3 regions of the Azoarcus sp. DD4 genome follow, and region 3 is predicted to be linked to each of the others. Evidence: predicted binding sites of a transcription regulator. Region 3 holds the regulator's gene; each other region holds the start of a gene.
What was found. The regulator HrcA, encoded in region 3, represses chaperone genes, less so after heat shock. The targets are predictions, from matches to a motif close to TNTTAGCACTCNNNGNCNNNGAGTGCTAANA.
Positions count from the first base shown of each region.

Region 1 (7,564 bases), 2.3 Mb from region 3:
ACCTGCTTGCCACCGAAGGCTATTTCTCGCCGACGATACGGCTCGACCGCAGCGAAGCACCGCGCTGGCGACTGATCGTCGAGCCCGGCACGCGGGCGGTGATTGGCGGCGTGGACATCGCTTTCGAGGGCGGGATCGCCGGCGATCCGTCGGCTGGCGAACGCGTCGCCGAATTGCGCCGCCAGTGGGCCTTGCCGAGTGGCTCGCCGTTCCGGCAGGCGGATTGGGATGCGGCCAAACAAGGCCTGATCGACGAGGTCGGTCGCCGGCGCTACGCCGCGGCGCGCATTGTCGCCAGCCGAGCCGAGGTCGATCCGGCGGCAGCGAGCGTGCGGCTGTCGGTTACGGTGGACAGCGGGCCGCCCTTCCGGTTGGGGGCGTTGCAGGTAAGCGGCATCGAGCATCTGCCGGCCGATCTCGTCGCCCACTACAGCACGCTCGAGCCGGGATCGGACTACGACCGCGACGCCCTGCTCGCTTTCCAGACTGCGCTGCAGAACGCGCCGCACTTTGCCTCGGTGGTGGTGGATGTCGAGCACGATCCGGCGCTGGCGGCCGCGGTACCGGTACGGGTGCAGGTTGCTGAGGCGCTGCCGCGGCGGGTTGGCTTCGGGGCCGGCTTTTCCAGCAATACCGGCTACCGCGTCGAGGCGAACTACCGCGATGCCAACCTGTTCGCACGCGGGTGGGAGCTGTCGTCCGGCCTGCGGCTGGAGCAGCGCCGCCAGGCCGCGTATGCGGACGTCTTTCTGCCGCCGGAGCGGGCACGACACCGCGACAGCGTCGGGGCTCTGGTGGAGCGCAGCGACCTCGAAGGACTCAAGCTGGCGACGCAGGCAGTCGGCGTTGCCCGCAGTACCCTGCGTGGCGATATCGAGACCCAGATCGCGCTGCGCTTTCAGCATGAGGAAGTGCGCCCGGACGGCGCCCGAGCGACCGAGCACGACACCTTCACCGCCAACTGGACCTGGACCCGGCGCGCGGTCGACAATCTGCTCGACCCGCGCCATGGCTACGTGCTCGAGTTCCAGCTCGGTGGCGGCACCAGCATCGCCCTGGCCGAGCAGGATTTCGTCCGTCTCTATACGCGCTACGTCCATTACCAGCAGGTGGGCGAAACGGACACCCTGATCCTGCGCGCCGAGGGGGGCGCAACGCTGGCGCCCAGCCGCGACGGCATTCCGCAGGATTTCCTTTTCCGCACCGGCGGTGCGCAGACGGTGCGCGGCTATGCCTATCAGAGCCTCGGCGTGCGCGAGGGCGACGCCACCGTGGGTGGCCGCTACCTGGCGGTGGCGAGCGCCGAGTACGTGCGCTGGTTCCGCCCCGACTGGGGCACCGCCTTCTTCATCGACAGCGGCGACGCCGCCGATGCGCGTGCGGACTTCCGCCTTCGCACTGGCTACGGGGTCGGCGCACGCTGGCGCAGCCCGGCCGGGCCGCTCGCAGCGGACCTCGCCTGGTCGCAGGACGAGCGCCGGCTGCGCTTGCATTTCGGCGTGGCAATTGCGTTCTGACCGGCGCTGTCGCTCGGGTTAAACTCCGCGTCTCGCGGATCGCTACCGGTCGGCGGGCTGTCTGCATGTCACCGTTCAAATCAACAAGGAGAATCCTTCCATGTCGCTTTCCAAGCCCTACGTTGCCATCCTGGGCGCGCTGGCATTGTCGATATCGCTGGTGGCCCCGGTTGCAGCCCAACAGAAATCGGTCGCGGTGACCGCCATCGTCGAACATCCGGCGCTCGACGCGGTGCGCGACGGCGTCAAGGATGCGCTCGCCAAGGCGGGCTACGAGGAAGGAAAGAACCTGAAGTGGCAGTACCAGAGCGCGCAGGGCAATACCGGCACGGCGGCGCAGATCGCGCGCAAGTTCGTCGGCGACCAGCCGGACGCCATCGTGGCCATCGCGACCCCCTCGGCGCAGGCGGTGGTGGCGGCGACCAAGCAGCTGCCGGTGATCTACTCCGGCGTGACCGATCCGGTGGCCGCGCAGCTGGTGCCGAGCATGGCGCCGTCGGGCAGCAACGTCACCGGCGTGTCCGATGTGCTGTCGCTCGACAAGCAGGTGGAGCTGATCCGCAAGGTGGTGCCCAATGCCAAGCGCGTCGGCATGGTCTACAACCCGGGCGAGGCCAACTCGGTGGTGGTGGTGAAGGCGCTGCGCGAGATGTTGCCGACCCACGGGATGAGCCTGGTGGAGGCCGCCGCGCCGCGCACGGTGGACGTCGGCTCGGCCGCGCGCAGCCTGATCGGCAAGGTCGATGTCATCTACACGAACACCGACAACAACGTGGTGTCCGCCTACGAGTCGCTGGTGAAGGTGGGCAACGACGCCAAGATCCCGCTGGTCGCGTCCGACACCGACAGCGTCAAGCGCGGTGCGATCGCGGCGCTCGGCATCAATTACCGCGATCTCGGCGAACAGACCGGCCGCATGGTAGTGCGCATCCTCAAGGGCGAGCAGCCCGGCAGCATCGCCTCGGAGACCAGTTCCAAGCTGGAGCTCTACGTCAATCCGGCGGCAGCGAAAAAGCAGGGCGTGACGCTTGCCGATGCCCTGCTGAAGTCGGCCACCAAGATCGTCGAGTAAGGCCGGCACCGCTCCGTTTTCCCCGTCCCGGTCGGCGAGCGAGGCTGGCCGGCGGGGAGTCGCCGCATTTGCGCGTGGCCTCGTGCCCTTTCCGGTAGAACCAAGATGTCGCTCTATTCCTTGCTCGGCGCGCTCGAGATCGGGCTGATCTTCAGCCTGGTGGCGCTCGCGGTGTTGATTTCCTTCCGCCTGCTGCGCTTTCCCGACCTGACGGTCGACGGCAGCTTTCCGCTCGGCGGCGCGGTTGCGGCGACCATGATCGCGGCCGGCCACGATCCCTTCACGGCCACCGTGGTGGCGACCATCGCCGGCGCCGCGGCGGGCCTCGTGACGGGCTGGCTGAACGTGCGCCTGCGCATCATGGATCTGCTGGCCAGCATCCTGATGATGATCGCGCTCTATTCGATCAATCTGCGCGTCATGGGTAAGCCCAACGTGCCGCTGATCACCGAGCCTACGGTGTTCACCGTCCTGCAGATGGAGTCCGTCGCCGACTACGTGTTCCGCCCGCTGCTGCTGATCGGGGTGGTGGTGGTGACCAAGCTCGCGCTGGACTGGTTTTTCACCACCCAGATCGGCCTCGGCATGCGTTCGACCGGGTCCAATCCGCGCATGGCGCGCTCGCAGGGCGTCAATACCGGCTGGATGATCCTGGGCGGCATGGCTCTGTCGAACGCGCTGGTCGGCATGGCAGGCGCGCTCTTCGCGCAGACGCAGGGTGGCGCCGATATCTCGATGGGGGTGGGCACCATCGTCATCGGCCTGGCCGCGGTCATCGTGGGCGAGAGCATCCTGCCCTCGCGCAAGCTCTTCTTCGCCACGCTGGCCGTCATCGTCGGCGCCATCGTGTACCGCTTCTTCATCGCGCTCGCGCTCAACAGCGATTTCATCGGCCTGCAGGCCCAGGATCTCAACCTGGTCACCGCCGTGCTGGTGACGGTGGCACTGGTGCTGCCGATGCTCAAGCGCCGCTGGTCCGGCCGCAAGGGAGTCTGACATGAAACAACCCTCACGCTCACTGCGTTCGCGTAGGGCCGGCTTTGCACAGCCGGCCCGTTCGGTAGGCACGGCGCAGTGCGCCGCGAAACCCCTGCCTCACCCCCCCAAGGGGGCGGCAGTACGCTTGAGGCGGCTAGGCGCATACTGACATGCTGCGCGCAACCGACCTCCACATTACCTTCAACGCCGGCACGCCCATCGAGACCCGTGCGCTGCGCGGGATGACGCTGGAAATCCCGAGCGCTCAGTTCGTCACCGTGATCGGCTCCAATGGCGCTGGAAAATCGACCTTCCTCAACGCCGTGTCGGGCGACATGGCGGTCGACAGCGGCCGCATCGAGATCGACGGTGTCGATGTCACCCGGCAGCCGGTGTGGGAGCGCGCCAGCCGCGTCGCGCGCGTGTTCCAAGACCCGATGGCGGGCACCTGCGAAGACCTCACCATCGAGGAGAACATGGCGCTCGCAGACCTGCGCGGCGGCCGGCGCGGCTTTGGTCGCGCGGTGAAGGCGGCGCGGCGCGAGGAATACCGCGCCCACCTCGCGACCCTCGGCCTCGGCCTGGAGAACCGCCTGGCAGACCGCATCGGACTGTTGTCCGGCGGCCAGCGTCAGGCGGTCAGCCTGCTGATGGCGGCGTTGCAGCCGTCGCGCATCCTGCTGCTCGACGAGCACACCGCGGCGCTCGACCCGCGCACGGCCGACTTCGTGATCCAGCTCACTGCCCGCATCGTCGCCGAGCACAAGCTGACGACCATGATGGTCACGCACAGCATGCGGCAGGCGCTGGACGTGGGCGAACGTACCGTGATGCTGCACCAGGGCAGGGTGGTGCTGGACGTTTCCGGCAAGGAGCGGGAAGGTCTGGATGTGCCTGATCTGCTGGCGATGTTCGAGCGGGTGCGTGGCGAAAAGCTGGACGACGACGCACTGCTGCTGGGCTGACGGGCCTGCAGGTGGCGCCCGGGGCGGTGGTGCGCGCCGCCTCGAAAAAGATATCGATATGTCCGTACTTGAAATCGGCCGGGGCCGTCCCTATTATTAGCACTCGTTGGCAGTGAGTGCTAACAGCCGCGGCGGTGCCGCGGAACCCCAGCGAATTTAGTTTGCGGGCTTGGCCCGTGTTGTCAGTTGAATCGAAAAGAAGGAGTGAGATCCATGAAGATTCGTCCCTTGCATGATCGCGTGATCGTCAAGCGTCTGGAAGCCGAGCGCAAGACCGCCAGCGGCATCGTGATCCCCGACTCCGCGGGCGAAAAGCCCGACCAGGGCGAAGTCCTGGCGGTCGGCAACGGCAAGATCCTGGACGACGGCAAGGTCCGCCCGATGGCCGTCAAGGCCGGCGACAAGGTGCTGTTCGGCAAGTACGCCGGCCAGTCCGTGAAGGTCGAGGGCGAAGAGCTGCTCGTCATGCGCGAAGAAGACATCATGGGTGTGGTCGAGGCCTGAGCCTCCCGCATTGCCTGATCCGCAATCCCGAATTTCAAGGAGTTCTAAAGAATGGCTGCTAAAGAAGTCAAGTTTGGCGATTCCGCCCGCGAGCGCATGGTTGCCGGCGTCAATGTGCTGGCCAACGCCGTCAAGGTGACCCTGGGCCCGAAGGGCCGCAACGTGGTGCTCGAGCGCTCCTTCGGCGCCCCGACCGTGACCAAGGACGGCGTCTCCGTCGCCAAGGAAATCGAACTGAAGGACAAGTTCGAGAACATGGGCGCCCAGATGGTGAAGGAAGTCGCCTCCAAGACCTCCGACATCGCCGGTGACGGCACCACCACCGCCACCGTGCTGGCTCAGTCCATCGTCCGCGAAGGCATGAAGTTCGTCGCCGCCGGCATGAACCCGATGGATCTGAAGCGCGGCATCGACAAGGCCGTGATCGCCACCATCGAAGAGCTGAAGAAGATCTCCAAGCCCTGCTCGACCAACAAGGAAATCGCCCAGGTCGGTTCGATCTCGGCCAACTCCGACGCCGATATCGGCGGCATCATCGCCCAGGCGATGGAGAAGGTCGGCAAGGAAGGCGTCATCACCGTCGAAGACGGCAAGTCGCTGCAGAACGAGCTCGACGTCGTCGAAGGCATGCAGTTCGACCGCGGCTACCTGTCGCCCTACTTCATCAACAACCCGGATAAGCAGGTTGCCATCCTCGACAACCCCTTCGTCCTGCTGTTCGACAAGAAGATCTCCAACATCCGCGACCTGCTGCCGGTGCTGGAGCAAGTTGCCAAGGCCGGCCGTCCGCTGCTGATCATCGCCGAAGACGTCGATGGCGAAGCGCTCGCCACCCTGGTGGTGAACAACATCCGCGGCATCCTCAAGACCTGCGCCGTCAAGGCGCCGGGCTTCGGCGACCGTCGCAAGGCCATGCTGGAAGACATCGCCATCCTGACCGGCGGCCAGGTGATCGCCGAAGAAGTCGGCCTGACCCTCGAAAAGGCCACCCTGCAGGACCTCGGCCAGGCCAAGCGCATCGAGATCGGCAAGGAAAACACCATCATCATCGACGGCGCCGGCGAAGCCTCGCGTATCGAAGCCCGCGTCAAGCAGATCCGCGTGCAGATCGAGGAAGCGACCTCCGACTACGACCGTGAAAAGCTGCAAGAGCGCGTGGCCAAGCTGGCCGGCGGCGTTGCGGTGATCAAGGTCGGCGCCGCCACCGAAGTCGAGATGAAGGAAAAGAAGGCTCGCGTGGAAGACGCCCTGCACGCTACCCGCGCTGCGGTGGAAGAAGGCATCGTCCCCGGCGGCGGCGTTGCGCTGCTGCGTGCCCGGGCCAATCTGGCCGGTCTCAAGGGCGACAACCACGACCAGGACGCCGGCATCAAGATCGTGCTGCGCGCGATGGAGCAGCCGCTGCGTGAAATCGTTGCCAACGCCGGCGACGAAGCTTCCGTGGTGGTGAACAAGGTTGTCGAGGGTTCGGGCAACTTCGGCTACAACGCTGCTTCCGGCGAGTACGGCGACATGGTCGAGATGGGCGTGCTGGACCCGACCAAGGTGACCCGCACCGCGCTGCAGAACGCCGCGTCGGTCGCCAGCCTGATGCTCACCACCGACTGCATGGTCGGCGAGCTGGCCGAAGACAAGCCGGCCGGCGGAATGCCGGGCATGGGCGGCATGGGTGGCATGGGCGGTATGGACATGGGCATGTAATGCCAGTCCGGCGAGCCTGATCGCCATGAACGGCCCCGCTACGGCGGGGCCGTTTTCGTTTACCGGCCGGTGGCGAAACAGGCGCAGCAAAGCGCACGCCGCCGGCGCTCCGGGCGTGTGATAATCCTTGACGGGGAAAGGGGGAAAAAGGCGGCAGGGAGTCACCACGCATTGCGCGATGAACTCCCTGGAACGTCGGCGACCATTAAGATGGCGACGCTCCCGAAGACCGAGTAAAAGGAGAACAGCGGAACGCACTCTAGGCGTATCCGCTTACGTACAACTTACATCCGGAATCCTATGCGCATCCTTCTGGCGGAAGACGATCCGGTCATCGCCGACGGCATCGTCAGGGCGCTCAAGCGTAGCGGTTATGCGGTGGACCATGTCGGCAACGGCGCCGAAGCGGACGCGGCGCTGGCGTCCCAGCCCTACGATCTGCTGATACTCGACCTCGGCTTGCCCAAACTACCGGGCATCGAGGTGCTGAAGCGGGTGCGGGCGCGGAAGTCCGCGCTGCCGGTGTTGATCCTCACCGCGCAGGACGGCGTCGAGGACCGTGTGCGCGGCCTGGACGCGGGGGCCGATGACTACCTCACCAAGCCCTTTGCGCTGCCCGAACTCGAAGCCAGGGTGAGGGCGCTGACGCGCCGCGGCACTGGCCAGCCGCGCTGTATCGAGGTGGGGAATCTCAGCTACGACCAGGCCGACCGGGTGGTCAAGATCGGTGGTCAGGTGGTGGAGCTCTCGGCACGCGAGATCGGTCTGCTCGAAGTTTTCATCCTCCGCGTCGGTCGCCTGGTCAGCAAGGATCAGCTGGTCGATCA
Region 1 covers NZ_CP022958.1:1,221,245-1,228,808, forward strand. Annotated here, with positions in the region: gene CJ010_RS05825 (autotransporter assembly complex family protein) at 1-1,517, shown strand, start outside; gene CJ010_RS05830 (ABC transporter substrate-binding protein) at 1,618-2,589, shown strand; gene CJ010_RS05835 (ABC transporter permease) at 2,695-3,585, shown strand; gene CJ010_RS05840 (ABC transporter ATP-binding protein) at 3,738-4,532, shown strand; gene groES (co-chaperone GroES) at 4,746-5,036, shown strand; gene groL (chaperonin GroEL) at 5,088-6,737, shown strand; gene CJ010_RS05855 (response regulator transcription factor) at 7,038-7,564, shown strand, end outside.
Region 1: a site for HrcA is predicted at 4,627-4,657, ahead of groES (co-chaperone GroES). Genes of this name have one in related genera too.

Region 2 (7,564 bases), 1.1 Mb from region 3:
CGTCGTGCGCCGTGATTGCGGCCTCGCATCGGGCCGCCTCGCCGCGTTCCTGGCCGCTGAGGAATGCATCGAACGCAACCCAGTCATCCATGATCTCCAGCGCCGGAAAGGCCACCAGCCGCCTAAGCTGTCCCGCCTGCACCGCCAGCGTCAGGATGCGCGTGCCGGGGGCCGCCCAGGCCCGCAGCACGCGACAGGTTCCGCCGCACAGGCAGAGGGTAGCCATGCTGCGCGAACCTTCCGGGTGATCGACCCGGATCTCTCCGCGCAGGATCACCAGGAAGATCGGATGCATGGCTGCCGGCAGCAGATAGCCCCCGCCCGGCAGGGTTTTCACCATGCCGTGCTGCACGCAGCCGGCCAGATCCGGCGGGGGAGAAAAGATGAAGTCCTCTTCGTGAGGCATAGCCCGAGCGCCGGTTGCAATGCCGGAAAGATAACGTCAAACCTTCGGGCGGGGAAATCGCCCGCGCGCCGCGGCGTGCTGAATGACGCCGCCGCGGAGAGACGAGCAGAACTGCGGAAGGGCCGGCTTTCTTGCGCTGCCGGCCGCCGTACGTAGACTGTGACAAAGGCAGACGACAACACCGCCGACCGCGCGTCTTTCTCACGCATATTGCGCACTGCCGTTGCCGAGCGACCAGTTCTCTTTCGCCACCTGTCCAGCGGGTTCAGATCTTCCTCGGCGGCTCCGATTCCTGCATTGAGCCAACAGAAGCAAAAACGGCAGCGGCCCCTTTCGGGACCGCTGCCGTCCTTCGCGGTGGAAGCCGCGGACGACTTACTTGAACACAGCGATCTGGTCGAACACGCCGCCGTCGTCGAAGTGGGCCTTCTGCACCTTGCCCCAGCCGCCGAACACCGCGTCGATGGTGAAGAGGTTCACCTTGCCGAACTGCTTGGCGTACTTGGCCGCGACCTTGGCGTCGGTCGGGCGGTAGTAGTTCTTCGCCGCGATCTCCTGGCCTTCCGGCGAGTAGAGGTAGTTGAGGTACTCGGTGGCGACCTTGCGGGTGCCGCGCTTGTCGACCACCTTGTCGACCACCGCCACCGGCGGTTCGGCCAGGATGGAGACCGACGGGGTGATGATCTCGAACTTGTCGGCACCGAATTCCTTCAGCGCCAGGTAGGCCTCGTTCTCCCACGCGATCAGCACGTCGCCGATGCCGCGTTCGACGAAGGTGGTGGTGGAGCCGCGCGCGCCGGAGTCCAGCACCTTGACGTTGGCGTAGATCTTCTTGACGAAGTCCTTGGCGGTGGCGTCGTTGCCGCCCTGCTGCTTGAGCGCGTAGCCCCAGGCCGCCAGGTAGTTCCAGCGCGCGCCGCCGGAGGTCTTCGGATTCGGGGTGATCACGTCCACGCCGGCCTTGGCGAGGTCGTTCCAGTCCTTGATGCCCTTGGGGTTGCCCTTGCGCACCAGCAGCACGATGGTGGAGGTGTAGGGCGAGGCGTTGAGCGGCAGCTTCTTCTGCCAGCCGGCCGCGACCGCGCCGCCGTTTTCGGTGATGGCGTCGATGTCGCCGGCCAGCGCGAGCGTCACCACGTCGGCTTCCAGGCCGTCGATCACGCCGCGGGCCTGCTTGCCGGAGCCGCCGTGCGACTGCTTGACGACGACGTCCTCGCCGGCCTTGGCCTTCCAGTACTTGGCGAAGGCGGTGTTGTATTCCTGGTAGAGCTCGCGCGTCGGGTCGTAGGACACGTTGAGGAGCGTGGTCTCGGCGAGCGCGTTGCCGGACAGGGCGGCGCCGAGGGCGAGAGCGATGAGGCTGCGACGGAAGGTGTTGATCGTCATGAGTGATTTCCAGTGTTGCTGCGGTGGGAAAGGTGATGCCTGCGGCGGGCGCGGAGCCCTCAATTGACCGCGAAGCAGTACAGGAGGCCGGCGCCGCCGGTCTTGACCAGGTTGTCGTGGCCACAGCCGCGGCTGGCGTGGGCAGAGTTCCACGACACGTTGCCGCCGCCGGTGCGGTCGAAGTGGCCGACCTGGGCGGCGCCGTCCTCGGCCGCGGTGGTGTAGTTGCGGCAGGTGCGGTCGGCGGCGTCGGCGAAGGCGCGGCCGTCGGGCTGGGAGCCGGTGAGGATGTCGTGCTCGTTGGGCGTATCGCCCGAGCCCTTCACGAAGTCGCCCTTCTCGGTGAGCGCGGTGCGGCGGCTGAGGTTGTTGCCGAGGCGCGCGACATCGAGGCTGTCGCCGTGCAGGTGGGCGACATCCTTGGCGATTTCCTGGCCCTTGACGTTGTGCCAGGGGCCGTTGCCGATACGGTCGCGGGCGTTGATGGCCGGCTGGCCGTTGGCGGCCTGGGTGCTGAGGTAGGCGCGCCAGGTCTTGCCGGCGCCGGTGGTGCCCGCGGCAAGCTTCTGGCAATGGGCATCCGCCCCGGCCAGACCGCCGAAATCCGCGCCCTTGCCGGTGCCGACGCTGGTGACGAAGAAGCTCGCGGGCGGCAGCGGCTTGTTCGGGTCGGCCGCCTGCTGCGCGCCGGCGAGCGGCGACATCAGCAGGCAGAGCGCGGCGATGATGGTTTTCTTCTGCATATAGGGATTCCCGTGATGGCCACGCCGGCAGGCGGGCTAGATCCGACAAGGCGCCCCGCGGCGCAGCGTCCGCGGGTAAGCCGAAAGCCCTATAGCAGCCGCCATACCAGCCTTGCCCGGCAAGCCGTAAATTTCCGCAAGCTACTGATTTGGTATTGGAAAACAACCCGACCGGGAACGGCATCCGGGCGCGCTGCCGGCGCCCGCTGCTGCCTGCGCAACAGTCCGCGTGCCGCCGCTGCACCGTGCGCAGCAGCGCCCTGTCCGCACATCTTCGGCAGGGCGTCGACGCGGCACGGGAACTGCCGCGAATTTGCTTACGGCATATCAGAAAAACATCCAGCCAAATCGAAATAATTCGCTACGCATGACCGGGAGGCTGATTCATGATTCGCCGGCCTTGGCACTCTCCCTCGACGAGTGCCAACGGAAAGGCGACGTGCCCGGCGAACGATAACGCGGCGACGTCGCCCCACCCCCCAAGAATCCACTGGAGACCTCAATGGCCATTCGCCCCCTGCACGACCGCGTCATCGTCAAGCGCCTAGAAGCCGAGCGCACCACCGCCAGCGGCATCGTCATTCCCGATTCCGCCGGCGAGAAGCCCGACCAGGGTGAAGTCATCGCCGTCGGCCGCGGCAAGATCCTCGACAACGGCGAACTGCGCGCGCCGCAGCTCAAGGCCGGCGACCGCGTGCTGTTCGGCAAGTACGCCGGCCAGGCGGTGAAGATCGACGGCGAGGAAGTGCTCGTCGTGCGCGAAGAAGACATCTTCGGCGTCATCGAATAAGCCGGCCCCCGCCCGCTTCAACTCATCCAACACACATCCAACGGAGCAATACATGGCCGCCAAACAAGTGCTTTTCGGTGACGACGCCCGCGCCAAGGTCGTGCAAGGCGTCAACATCCTCGCCAACGCCGTCAAGGTGACCCTCGGCCCCAAGGGCCGCAACGTGGTACTGGAGCGCTCCTTCGGCGCCCCCACCGTGACCAAGGACGGCGTCTCGGTCGCCAAGGAAATCGAGCTGAAGGACAAGTTCGAGAACATCGGCGCGCAGCTGGTGAAGGAAGTCGCCTCCAAGACCTCCGACAACGCCGGTGACGGCACCACCACCGCCACCGTGCTGGCCCAGGCCATCGTGCGCGAAGGCTTCAAGTTCGTTGCCGCCGGCTTCAATCCGGCCGACCTCAAGCGCGGCATCGACAAGGCGGTGGCCGCCGTCGTCGCCGAGCTGCAGCAGATCGCCAAGCCGACCACCACCAGCAAGGAAATCGCCCAGGTGGGCGCCATTTCCGCCAACTCGGACGCCGACATCGGCGACATCATCGCCAAGGCCATCGACAAGGTGGGCAAGGAAGGCGTGATCACCGTCGAGGACGGCAAGTCGCTGAATAACGAACTCGACGTGGTCGAGGGCCTGCAGTTCGACCGCGGTTATCTCTCGCCCTACTTCATCAACAACCCGGACAAGCAGGTCGCCGAGCTGGACAACCCCTTCATCCTGCTGTTCGACAAGAAGATCTCCAACATCCGCGAGCTGCTGCCGGTGCTGGAACAGGTGGCCAAGGCCGGCCGCCCGCTGCTGATCGTCGCCGAGGATGTCGACGGCGAAGCGCTGGCCACCCTGGTGGTGAACACCATCCGCGGCATCCTCAAGGTGGTGGCGGTGAAGGCGCCGGGCTTCGGCGACCGCCGCAAAGCCATCCTGGAAGACATCGCCATCCTCACCGGCGGCCAGGTGATCGCCGAGGAAGTCGGCCTCAGCCTGGAAAAGGCCACGCTGGCCGACCTCGGCCAGGCCAAGCGGGTGGAAGTGCAGAAGGAGAACACCACGCTGATCGACGGCGCCGGCAGCGTCGATGCGATCAAGGCGCGCGTGTCCTCCATCGACGCATTGATCGCCGCTGCCACTTCCGACTACGACCGCGAGAAGCTGCAGGAACGCAAGGCCAAGCTGGCCGGCGGCGTGGCGGTCATCAAGGTGGGCGCGGCGACCGAAGTGGAACTGAAGGAGAAGAAGGCGCGCGTCGAGGATGCGCTGCACGCCACCCGCGCCGCGGTGGAAGAAGGCATCGTCCCCGGCGGCGGTGTCGCCCTGCTGCGCGCCCGCGCCGCGATCAAGGACCTCAAGGGCGACAACCACGAGCAGGACGCCGGCATCAAGATCGTGCTGCGCGCGGTGGAAGAGCCGCTGCGCCAGATCGTCGCCAACGCCGGCGACGAGGCCTCGGTGGTGGTCGCCCGCGTGCTCGAAGGCAGCGGCAACTTCGGCTACAACGCCGCCAACGGCCAGTACGGCGATCTGGTGGAACAGGGCGTGCTCGATCCCGCCAAGGTCACCCGCTCCGCGCTGCAGAACGCGGCCTCGGTCGCGGCGCTGATCCTCACCACTGACGCGCTGGTGGCCGAACAGGCGGACGACAAGCCCAGCGCCGCCGGCCTGGCGCACGGCGGGCCGGGCGGGTTCGGCGGGCCGGAGTTCTAAGGCTGCTCAAGTCGGCATAGGGCAGTGTCGGGGCGGTCCCCACGGCGGGGACCGCCCCGATTCGCTTGCCGCCGATGGTACGTCCCCGCGGAGCACGTCTCGCGGGCCCGGCAGTCGGGTCAGATCGCTCCGATGTCGGTGCTTTTTACACCGCCACGCCAGCGCCGATGAGGACCCTTCCACATACCGTCCCCCCGAGGGCGCGGCACATGTCTTGCTCGCTGTCATGACGCATACGCCGGACACATAAGCCACCAAGGGACATCCGCCATGACGAAGTTTCCGCGCAGGCTGTGGAGCAAGACCGTAACGCGGCATTGGGACACGAGCCGCGCACGGAAACACGCACTGTTCAAGGCGACCGCACTGCTTCTGATCACGGCATGCACGGTCGGGCTTCTTATCATGCAGGCAGCAACCAGCGGCGCTCAGACACAGGACGGGCTGCTGAAGGAAATTCTCCCCCTGTTTACCGGCGCCCTGCTGGGCACGGCCGTCTCGCTCTGGGTGAGCAATCTGCTGGCCACCGATCTGGACTTGATAAACATCGTCGCCGAAGGAACTCAGCGGCGAGGACTGATTCCCCAGGACGAGTTGGTGAAATACCAGAGGCTGTGGCACCTGTACCACGTCACCAGAACCTCCATCGGGCATGACACGATAGGCAGAGGATTCTTCTGGATTCACTACAGGCTGGACCTGTCCGCCCCTTGTCCGGGCAAGCTCCTGGGTACGGCACAAACAGTCGATCCCCGAACGGACCCGTCCGGCAAAGAGCGGATCGACGGCGCGCCCCCCAACACTTCCTTCCTCGCCGAGGGTTTTCTCCACGACGGGATGATGACCCTGTACCTGCTTCCCTGCGACGGCAAGGAGGTCATCACCGCCACCTTCACCTTTCCTTATCTCTCGCCTCCAGACTACGTCCAGTATGGAACAGGAACCTACATGACGTTCGCGGGAGCAGGAGATGTCATCAACGGTTCGGGCATATTGAGTCCCGACGCTCTGACGGAGCAGGGCAAGCTCGGCCGGCTCGGCAATGACGATGGCTGCGAACTCGAACGGCTTTGGTGGAAGGGTTACCGCCTCAAGTTTCTACCGGGGATTCAGCCGCAGATATCCAGGACATACGCCAGGATGCCCGAATTGAACGGCCGGTGGAGGGCAAGATATGTTCGCGTCTACGCGGATCGCGACACTTGGTATGAATGCCGGATGGAGATCCGCAGCACCGAAGCGCGCATCCTGATCTGGCCAGTCACCGGACACTATCCCCTGCACGAAGGAGGGCAGGATGCATCAAGCACGCGGCAGAACCGGGGATGGGTCGCCGAATGCACGGCAGTGCACGACTTCGCCCTGCAGGGCCGCTGGTGGGGGGTGGACCTTTCCAGCACGGGAATACCAGACGCCCCCGGCGGAGGCAGCATGGTCGATGTGACACTGGACCAAGCCGAAACGCTGCAGATGACCAAAACGGAAGGAGCCCTCTCGCTGGCGATCTACGAGGACTTTGCCGGTCTGGTGGGCTTCTTCTCAGGGCACATGGGAAGCCGGTCGAGTGCTTTCTCGCCGCTGATACTCGTCCGCGAGGAGACGATGCGGCAGGACAGCTCGAAGATGGACCAACTCGTAGCCTCCTTCCTTTCTCAACTGCCCAAGAGTCCCTCGCCCTGATACCACGGCAGCCCCGCCTGTCGCCAACCATTCACGATCCGCCGCCCATGCGCGTCCTTCTCACCCTCGAACCCCTCCAGCACGATGTAGACATGGCGGAACCCTGCCGCGGCCAACGCCCGCCCCGCCTCATGAGCGCGCCGGGTGGAGCGGCCAAGCAGCAGGATCAGGTCGCCCTTGCCCATGCGCGCCTGCACCGCATCGACAAAATCCGGCACCGGTGACCAATCGGGGAAGCGGCGGAACTCGATTTCGAAGGCACCGGGCACATGGCCGACCAGCGCCCATTCCTGCCATGAGCGGATGTCGAGCAGCTTGGCCTGCGAGCGCGCTTCAAGCACCGCCCAAGCCTCCGCCGGCGTGAGGCTGCCGCAATAACCGTAAGCGCCTTCGCGTGCGCGTCCCTGGGCGCGGCCGAGCACCGCCTCGATGGCCTCGTTCATGACTGTCTCCTCATTCACCTGTTATGCGCGGAGGCTAACAACCGCACCCTGAAACAGGAACCGAGGCTTTTTCACATGCTTATGCCATTGGCGCCGGCAAACAAAGAAAACGGCGCACCGGATCACTCCGGTGCGCCGCTGTCCGGCCGGTGGGTCTGCTCAGGCGCGCAGGGGATTGCGCGCGCCGGTTATCCGGTACAAGGCCGACACCAGCGCATCCACCTCCGCGCAGGTGTTGTAGAACGCCAGCGACGGCCGCACCGTGGCTTCCAGGCCGAAGCGGCGCAGGATGGGCTGGGCGCAGTGGTGGCCGGAGCGCACCGCGATGCCTTCCTTGTTGAGCGCCGCGCCCACTTCCTCGGTCTTGAAGCCGTCCAGCGTGAAAGACAGCACGCTCGCCTTGTCGGCGGCGGTGCCCAC
Region 2 covers NZ_CP022958.1:2,400,994-2,408,557, reverse strand. Annotated here, with positions in the region: gene CJ010_RS11265 (helix-turn-helix domain-containing protein) at 1-406, opposite strand, end outside; gene CJ010_RS11260 (sulfate ABC transporter substrate-binding protein) at 782-1,792, opposite strand; gene CJ010_RS11255 (lectin) at 1,852-2,535, opposite strand; gene CJ010_RS11250 (co-chaperone GroES) at 3,038-3,325, shown strand; gene groL (chaperonin GroEL) at 3,378-5,021, shown strand; gene CJ010_RS11240 (hypothetical protein) at 5,292-6,701, shown strand; gene CJ010_RS11235 (rhodanese-like domain-containing protein) at 6,674-7,144, opposite strand; gene CJ010_RS11230 (family 2A encapsulin nanocompartment cargo protein cysteine desulfurase) at 7,304-7,564, opposite strand, start outside.
Region 2: a site for HrcA is predicted at 2,934-2,964, ahead of CJ010_RS11250 (co-chaperone GroES). Genes of this name have one in related genera too.

Region 3 (7,564 bases):
GCTGTCGCCCTGCGCTGGCTGGCGGCGAGCGCTTCGTCCGACGGTGCCGGCCGGTCCAGCCAGTGGCCGAGCTGGCGACGGGTCAGGTCCGCCAGGGCGGCGATCCAGTCTTCGCGCTCGTTGAGGCAGGGCAGGTAGTGGAAGGCCTTGCCGCCCGCGCCGAGGAAGGCGGCACGGCACTCCATCGCGATCTCCTCCAGGGTTTCGAGGCAGTCGGCGACGAAGCCGGGACACATCACGTCCACTCGCCCGACGCCGTCGCGGGCAAGTGCTTCGAGCGTGGGCTGGGTGTAGGGCTGCAGCCATTCCGCCTTGCCGAAACGGGACTGAAAGGTGACGAGCAGGCGCTCGGCGGGCAGTTCGAGCGCCTCGCCCACCAGCCGGGCCGTCTTGCGGCATTCGCAATGGTAGGGGTCGCCGAGATCCAGCGTGCGGCGCGGCGTGCCGTGGAAACTCATCACCAGCCGGTCGGGCTGGCCGTGTGTTGCCCAGTGCTCACGCACGCTACGGGCGAGCGCGGCGATGTAGCCGGGATCATCGTGAAAGCTGCGGACGAAGCGGAGTTCGGGCAGGTTGCGCCAGCGGGAAAGGCAGTGCGCCACTTCATCCATGACGCTGGCGGTGGTGCTGGCCGAGAACTGCGGATACATCGGCACGACCAGGATGCGGTCGCAGCCGGCGGCGCGCATCCCGTTCAGCTGGTCGGGTATCGACGGTGCGCCGTAACGCATCGCCCAGGAGACTTCGAGCCCGTCCCCGAGCCTGGCAGCCAGCAGCCGGCTCTGGCGCTGGGTGTGGACCTTGAGTGGCGAGCCCTCGTCCATCCAGATGCTGGCGTACTTGGCCGCGGATTTCGCCGGGCGGGTATTGAGGATGATGCCGTTGAGGATGGGCCACCATACCACGCGGGGAATTTCCACCACGCGCGGGTCGGACAGGAACTGCTTGAGATAGGGGCGCAGCGCGGCGGCCGAGGGTGCCTCCGGCGTGCCGAGGTTGGCCAGCAGCACGCCGATGCGGGGCGGCGTGCCGTGCTTGTGCTGCGGTTCGGTCCAGAAGCGGGCCATGAAGATCCTTTGCGCAGCGATGCGCGGCGCCGGCCGGGATGGCCGGTCGTCAGTGATTCGATGAAAGGGCGTTCGACAGCAGGCGCGCGGTGATATCCACGATGGGAATCACGCGGTCGTAGGCCATGCGGGTGGGACCGATGACGCCGACCGAGCCGACCACCTCGCCGTCCACCTCGTAGGCGGCGGTGATCACGCTGCAGCCATCGAGGGGGGCAAGGCCGGATTCGCCGCCGATGAAAATCTGCACGCCCTGCGCCCGGTTGGACAGGTCCAGCAGCTGCATCAGGCCGGTCTTCTGCTCGAAGAGCTTGAAGAGCTCGCGCAGCCGCGACATGTTGGACGACAGGTCCTCGACGTCGAGCAGGTTCGTCTCGCCGGAAATGACGTAGTTGCTCTCGGTTTCCGCCACCGCCTCGGTGCCGGCCTCCACCGTGGCCGTCATCAGCTCGCTCATGTCGCTGTGCAACTGTTTGAGCTCGTCCTGGATGCGTTCGCGGATTTCGTCGAAGGACAGGCCGGCGAAGTGCTCGTTCAGGTAGATTGCCGCGCCGCTCAGTTCGGACGCGGAGTAGGCCCGCCGGGTGAGCAGGATGCGGTTCTGCACGTCGCCCGCGGTGGTGACGATGATGAGCAGGATGCGGGTTTCGGACAGGCTGATGAATTCGATCTGGCGGATGCGCACCGCCTCTTTGCGCGGGGCCACCACCACGCCGGCGAACTGGGTGAGGTCGGACAGCAGGTGCGAGGCCGAGCTGATCAGGCGCTGCGGCTGGTCGGGCATCAGCTGGCCCTTGAGGGCCTGGACCCGCGCGCGCTCCATCGGATGCACCGTGAGCAGCGCATCGACGAAGAAGCGGTAGCCCAGCGCGGTCGGCACGCGACCCGCCGAGGTGTGCGGGCTGGCGATGAAGCCCATCTCTTCGAGGTCGCTCATCACGTTGCGCACGGTCGCCGGCGACAGCTCCAGGCCGGAATAGCGGGAAAGCGCACGCGAGCCGACCGGCTGCCCCTCGGCGATATAGCGTTCGATCAGCGTCTTGAGCAGGATCTGGGAGCGGGCGTCGAGCGGGTTCATGGCGGTTCGCAAGGATGATGCCGGATTCTAGGGAAGAGGGCGGCCCGCTGCCAAGCGCGCGGTACGCCATGCTGTTACACGAATGTGGTTTAATCCGCGCCCATGAGTGCGCATTTCCGTAGCATCGCCCTGATCGGCAAGTACCAGAGTCCCGACGTCGCGGAGTCGGTATTCGCCATCGCCAACTATCTGCGGCAGCGCGGTCTTGTCGTGTGGATCGAGCAGGGCACGGCAAGTTCCGTCGGCGGCGCGGGTGATTTCGCCGTGGCCACCTACGAGGAAATCGGCGCCCAGGCCGAACTTGCGGTGGTCGTCGGCGGCGATGGCACCATGCTGAATTCCGCCCGCCGGCTGGCCGAGCACGAGGTGCCGCTGGTCGGCGTCAATCTGGGCCGGCTCGGCTTCCTGACCGACGTCGCCCGCAGCGAAGCGCTCGAACGGCTCGGCGAAATCGTCGATGGCCGCTACCGCGAGGAGTCGCGTTTCATGCTCGACACCGAGGTGTTGCGCAGCGGCCAGCGGGTGTTCCATACACCGGCGCTCAACGACGTGGTGGTGAACAAGGGCGATCTCGGCCGGATGATCGAGTTCGATCTGCTGATCGACGGCGAATTCGTCTACACCCAGCGTTCCGACGGCATGATCATCTCCACGCCGACCGGGTCCACCGCCTACGCGCTGTCGTCCAACGGCCCCATCCTGCATCCGGGGGTGGACGGCATTGCGCTGGTGCCGCTCTGTCCCCACGCGCTGACCGCACGCCCCGTCACGCTGCCCGATTCCTGCCGCATCGAGATCGTGCTGTTGCCGCCGCACGATGCCCGCATCCACTTCGACGGTCAGGCGCGTTTCGACGCCCGCGCCGGCGACTGCGTCAAGATCACCCGTTCGCCGCTGGCGGTGCGCCTGCTCCATCCCGAAGGCTACAGCTACTACGCGATGCTGCGCGAGAAGCTGCACTGGAGCGCGACGCCCCGTCACAACTGAAGCCCGTCAGCGCGCCTGACGGCATTTTCCCGATCCCAGACCATCATGCTGCGCCGCCTGACCATCCGCGACTTCGTCATCGTCGACCGCCTCGAACTCGAATTCGGCGCCGGCTTCGGCGCGCTCACCGGCGAGACCGGCGCCGGCAAATCCATCCTGCTCGATGCGCTCGGGCTCGCCCTGGGCGGGCGGGCCGAAAGCGCGGTGGTCCGGCGCGGACGCGACAAGGCGGACATCGCCGCCGAGTTCGATCCGCCGTCCGATCCGTCGGTGACGGCGGCCTTCGGCGCCTGGATGGGGGAACACGAACTTTCGATCGACGATGGCGTGCTGATCCTGCGCCGCGTGGTCGATACCAATGGCCGCAGCCGCGCCTGGATCAACGGCACGCCGGTCACGCTGGCGCAACTGCGCGAAGCCGGTGAATGGCTGGCCGACATTCACGGCCAGCATGCCCATCATGCGCTGCTGCGCGGGGACGCGCAGCGTCAGCTGCTCGATGCCCACGCCGGGGCGGGCACGCTGGCGGCGGAAGTGCTTGCCTGTCATCGCGAGTGGCAGCGCATCGCCACCCTGCGCCGCAACGCCGAGCAGGATTCGGCGGCGTCGGCGCGCGAGCGCGAACTGCTGGGCTGGCAGCTCGCCGAGCTCGACGAACTCGCCTTCGATCCGGCCGAGTGGGGCGACATCAATGCCGAACACGGTCGCCTTGCCCACGCGGCCAGCCTGATGGAGGGGGCGGACGAAACCCTCACGGCGCTGGGCGAGGGCGATTACGCGGTGTGCGCGGTGTTGCGCCATCTCGATGGCCGCATCGCCGAACTGGCCGATGTCGACGCCGGGCTGGCCGACGTGCGCGAGCTGTTGTCCTCGGCGGCGATCCAGGCCGACGAGGCGCTGCACGCCCTGCGCCGCTACCGGGAGAGGCTGGATCTCGATCCGCAGCGCCTCGGCGAAGTGGAGCGGCGCATCGCGGCGGTCATGGATGTGGCGCGCAAGTATCGCGTTGCGCCGGAAGAGCTGCCCGCGCTTGCCGGCCAGTGGCGTGAGCGCAGCGAGATGCTGGAAGCCCAGGCCGATCCGGTGCGGCTGGCCGGGGCAGAGGCAGAGGCGCGTGTGGCTTTCGATGCGGCGGCGGCGCGCCTGTCGGCCGCACGGCGGCCTGCAGCCGAAGCGCTGTCGCGAGAGATCAGCGAGGCGATGCAGACGCTGGCGATGGAAGGCGGCCGCTTCCAGGTGGCGCTGGAGGCTTGCGAGCCGGGTGCGCACGGGGTCGAGCAGGTGGAGTTCCGCGTGGCCGCCAATGCCGGTCAGGATCTGCGCAGCCTCGCCAAGGTGGCGTCCGGTGGCGAGCTGGCGCGCATCGGACTGGCCATCCAGGTCATGACCAGCCGCGATTCGGCGACGCCGACGCTGATCTTCGACGAGGTCGACGTCGGCATCGGCGGGCGCGTGGCCGAGATCGTCGGCAAGCTGCTGCACCGCCTCGGGCGCGAGCGCCAGGTGCTGTGCGTCACCCATCTGCCCCAGGTTGCCGCCTGCGCCGACTGGCAATGGCGCATCGCCAAGGCCGAGCGCGAGGGCGAAACCCTGAGTGAGGTGCGGCCGCTCGACAGCGAGGCGCGCATCGAGGAAATTGCGCGCATGCTCGGCGGCGTGAACATCACCGCCACCACCCGTCAGCATGCAGCGGAGATGCTCGGCCTGGCCTGAGCGGCGGGCAGAATCGAATCCCGCCGGCCCAGGGTCGCCCCTTCGCTGGTATGGGAGAACCCGCCACGGCGCGGCGCGCCGTAGCGTTCAGTGCTCGCCGTGGCGGTTGGGGCAGTCCTTGCGCAGGCAGTCGGCGTAGAGATAGAGGGCGTGTTCCTTGACCGCGAAGCCGCGTTCTTCGGCAATCGCGTTCTGGCGCTTTTCGATTTCCGGATCGAAGAATTCCTCGACCTTGCCGCACTGCAGGCAGACGAGGTGGTCGTGATGGCCGCCCTGGTTGAGCTCGAAAACCGCCTTGCCGGATTCGAAGTAGTGCCGTTCGAGCAGGCCGGCCTGTTCGAACTGGGTGAGGACGCGGTAGACGGTGGCGAGGCCGATGTCCATGCCTTCCCCCATCAGCAGGCGATAGACGTCCTCGGCGGTGAGGTGGCGCTGATCGGAGGTCTGGAAAAGGTCGAGAATCTTCAGGCGCGGATACGTGGCCTTCAGACCGATACTCTTGAGGTTCTTGGAGTTCTCGGACATGGTCGTCCTGTGGGGGGAAAATAAGCAGGGCGGTGTCGCCGTACCTCGCTATGTTATATTTTTTGCCCTTTACTGAGAACCAGCGTCGGTCTGTACGGCGCCCAACCGCGAAATCCCACATGCGTTCATCGCTCATCACGGCGCTCGCCGCCGCCAGTCTGCTCACCGCTTGCTCCTTTGGCACGATCGCGCAGAAGGTCGACCCCTACCGGATCGACATCCGCCAGGGCAACTACGTCGACCAGGCCATGGTGGCCCAGCTCAAGCGCGGCATGACCCGCGAGCAGGTGCGCTTCGTGCTCGGTTCCCCGCTGGTCGTGGACATCTTCCGCACCAATCGCTGGGACTACGTCTACCGCTTCAAGCCGGGCAGCGGCGAACCGGAGCAGCGGGTGTTCTCGGTGTTCTTCGTCGACGACAAGCTCGACCACGTGGAAGGCGACATCCAGGCGGGCGATGCGCAGAATGCCGCCGCCCAGCAGCAGAGCAGCCGCACCCGCGTGGTGGAAGTGCCGGCCGACGGCAAGCAATAATCGCGGCGGCCGGATGTCGCCGCCCAGCATCCAGGAAAGAACATGACCACACCTGTACGTGTCGCAATTGCAGGGGCTTCCGGCCGCATGGGCCGCATGCTGATCGAGGCTGCGCTGAAGGACGAAGAGATCGCGCTTGCGGCCGCCTTCGACCGCGCCGGCAGCACCTTCATCGGCCGCGATGCCGGCGAGTTCGTCGGCGTGGCGAGCGGCGTCGCGATCACGGACGACGTGCGCGCGGCCATCGCCGCCGCCGATTGCGTGATCGACTTCACCCGGCCGGAGGGCACGCTGGCGCACCTCGCCATCGCCCGCGAGTTCGGCAAGGCGATGGTGATCGGCACCACCGGCTTCGACGCCGCCGGCAAGGCCGCGATCGCCAGGGCGGCCGAGGCGATCCCGGTAGTCTTCGCGCCCAACATGGCGGTTGGCGTGAATGCGGTGTTCCGCCTGCTCGAAGTGGCGGCGCGCATCCTCGACGAAGGCTACGACGTCGAAGTGATCGAGGCGCACCATCGCTTCAAGGTCGATGCCCCGTCGGGCACGGCGCTGCGCATGGGCGAAGTCGTTGCCCGCGAGCTGGGGCGCGATCTGGAAAACTGCGCGATCTACGGCCGCGAAGGTGTCACCGGCGAGCGCAAGGCCGAGACCATCGGTTTCTCCACCATCCGCGGCGGCGATGTGGTCGGCGATCACACCGTGCTTTTCGCCGGCATCGGCGAGCGCATCGAGATCACCCACAAGTCGGGCAGCCGCATGCCGTATGCGCTCGGCTCGCTGCGGGCGGCGCGCTTCCTCGCGGGGCGCCGCTCCGGTCTGTTCGACATGCAGGACGTGCTCGGTTTGCGCTGAGCCCGGCAATGAGCGCCCGGTCCGCGGAGCCCGATCAGGACGACGGCGGCGAGGCGCCGCAGGACGAGGCATCGCGTCTGCGCGCGGAGCGCGATGCCGCGCTGCATGATCTCGCTGTGGCCCAGGAGCGCCTGCAGCTCGCCACCATGGGCGCCGGCGCCGGACTGTGGGACTGGGATTGCGAACACGGCGAACTCAACGTCGACGCGCAGGGCTGGGCCTGGCTCGGCTACGACCCGGGGAGCATCGGCGGCCGCCTGGAAGACTGGCTTCCGCTGGTGCGTGGCGAAGACCGGGAGATGTTGCGCGACGAGTTCGTCGCCCATCTGCGCGACGGCGAGTCGCGCTTCGAATGCGAGTTCCGCGTGCTCGGTGCCGACGATGCCTGGCGCTGGGTGCTGGTCCGCGGCCAGGCCAAGGAGCGTGGCGGCGACGGACGTTGGCGCCGTGTCGTCGGCATCTATCGCGATGTCACCAGCCACCGCCTGCGCGAGCTCGAATTGCTGCAGGCCAAGGAAGCGGCCGAGGCGGCCAGTCGCGCCAAGGGCGACTTCCTCGCCAACATGAGCCACGAGATCCGCACGCCGATGAACGGCATCCTCGGCATGACCGAGCTGCTGCTCGATTCGGCGCTGGCGCCGGAGCAGCGCGACTACCTGCAGACGGTGAAGTCTTCGGCCGAGGCGCTGCTCACCATCATCAACGACATCCTCGATTTCTCCCGCATCGAGGCCGGCCGCCTCAGCCTGGAAGAAATCGACTTCTCGATCACCTCGGTGGTGGCCGAAACGGTGCGCACGCTCGCCCTG
Region 3 covers NZ_CP022958.1:3,543,551-3,551,114, reverse strand. Annotated here, with positions in the region: gene hemH (ferrochelatase) at 1-1,067, opposite strand, end outside; gene hrcA (heat-inducible transcriptional repressor HrcA) at 1,117-2,145, opposite strand; gene CJ010_RS16335 (NAD kinase) at 2,248-3,132, shown strand; gene recN (DNA repair protein RecN) at 3,178-4,845, shown strand; gene fur (ferric iron uptake transcriptional regulator) at 4,933-5,370, opposite strand; gene CJ010_RS16320 (outer membrane protein assembly factor BamE) at 5,490-5,903, shown strand; gene dapB (4-hydroxy-tetrahydrodipicolinate reductase) at 5,946-6,755, shown strand; gene CJ010_RS16310 (PAS domain-containing hybrid sensor histidine kinase/response regulator) at 6,764-7,564, shown strand, end outside.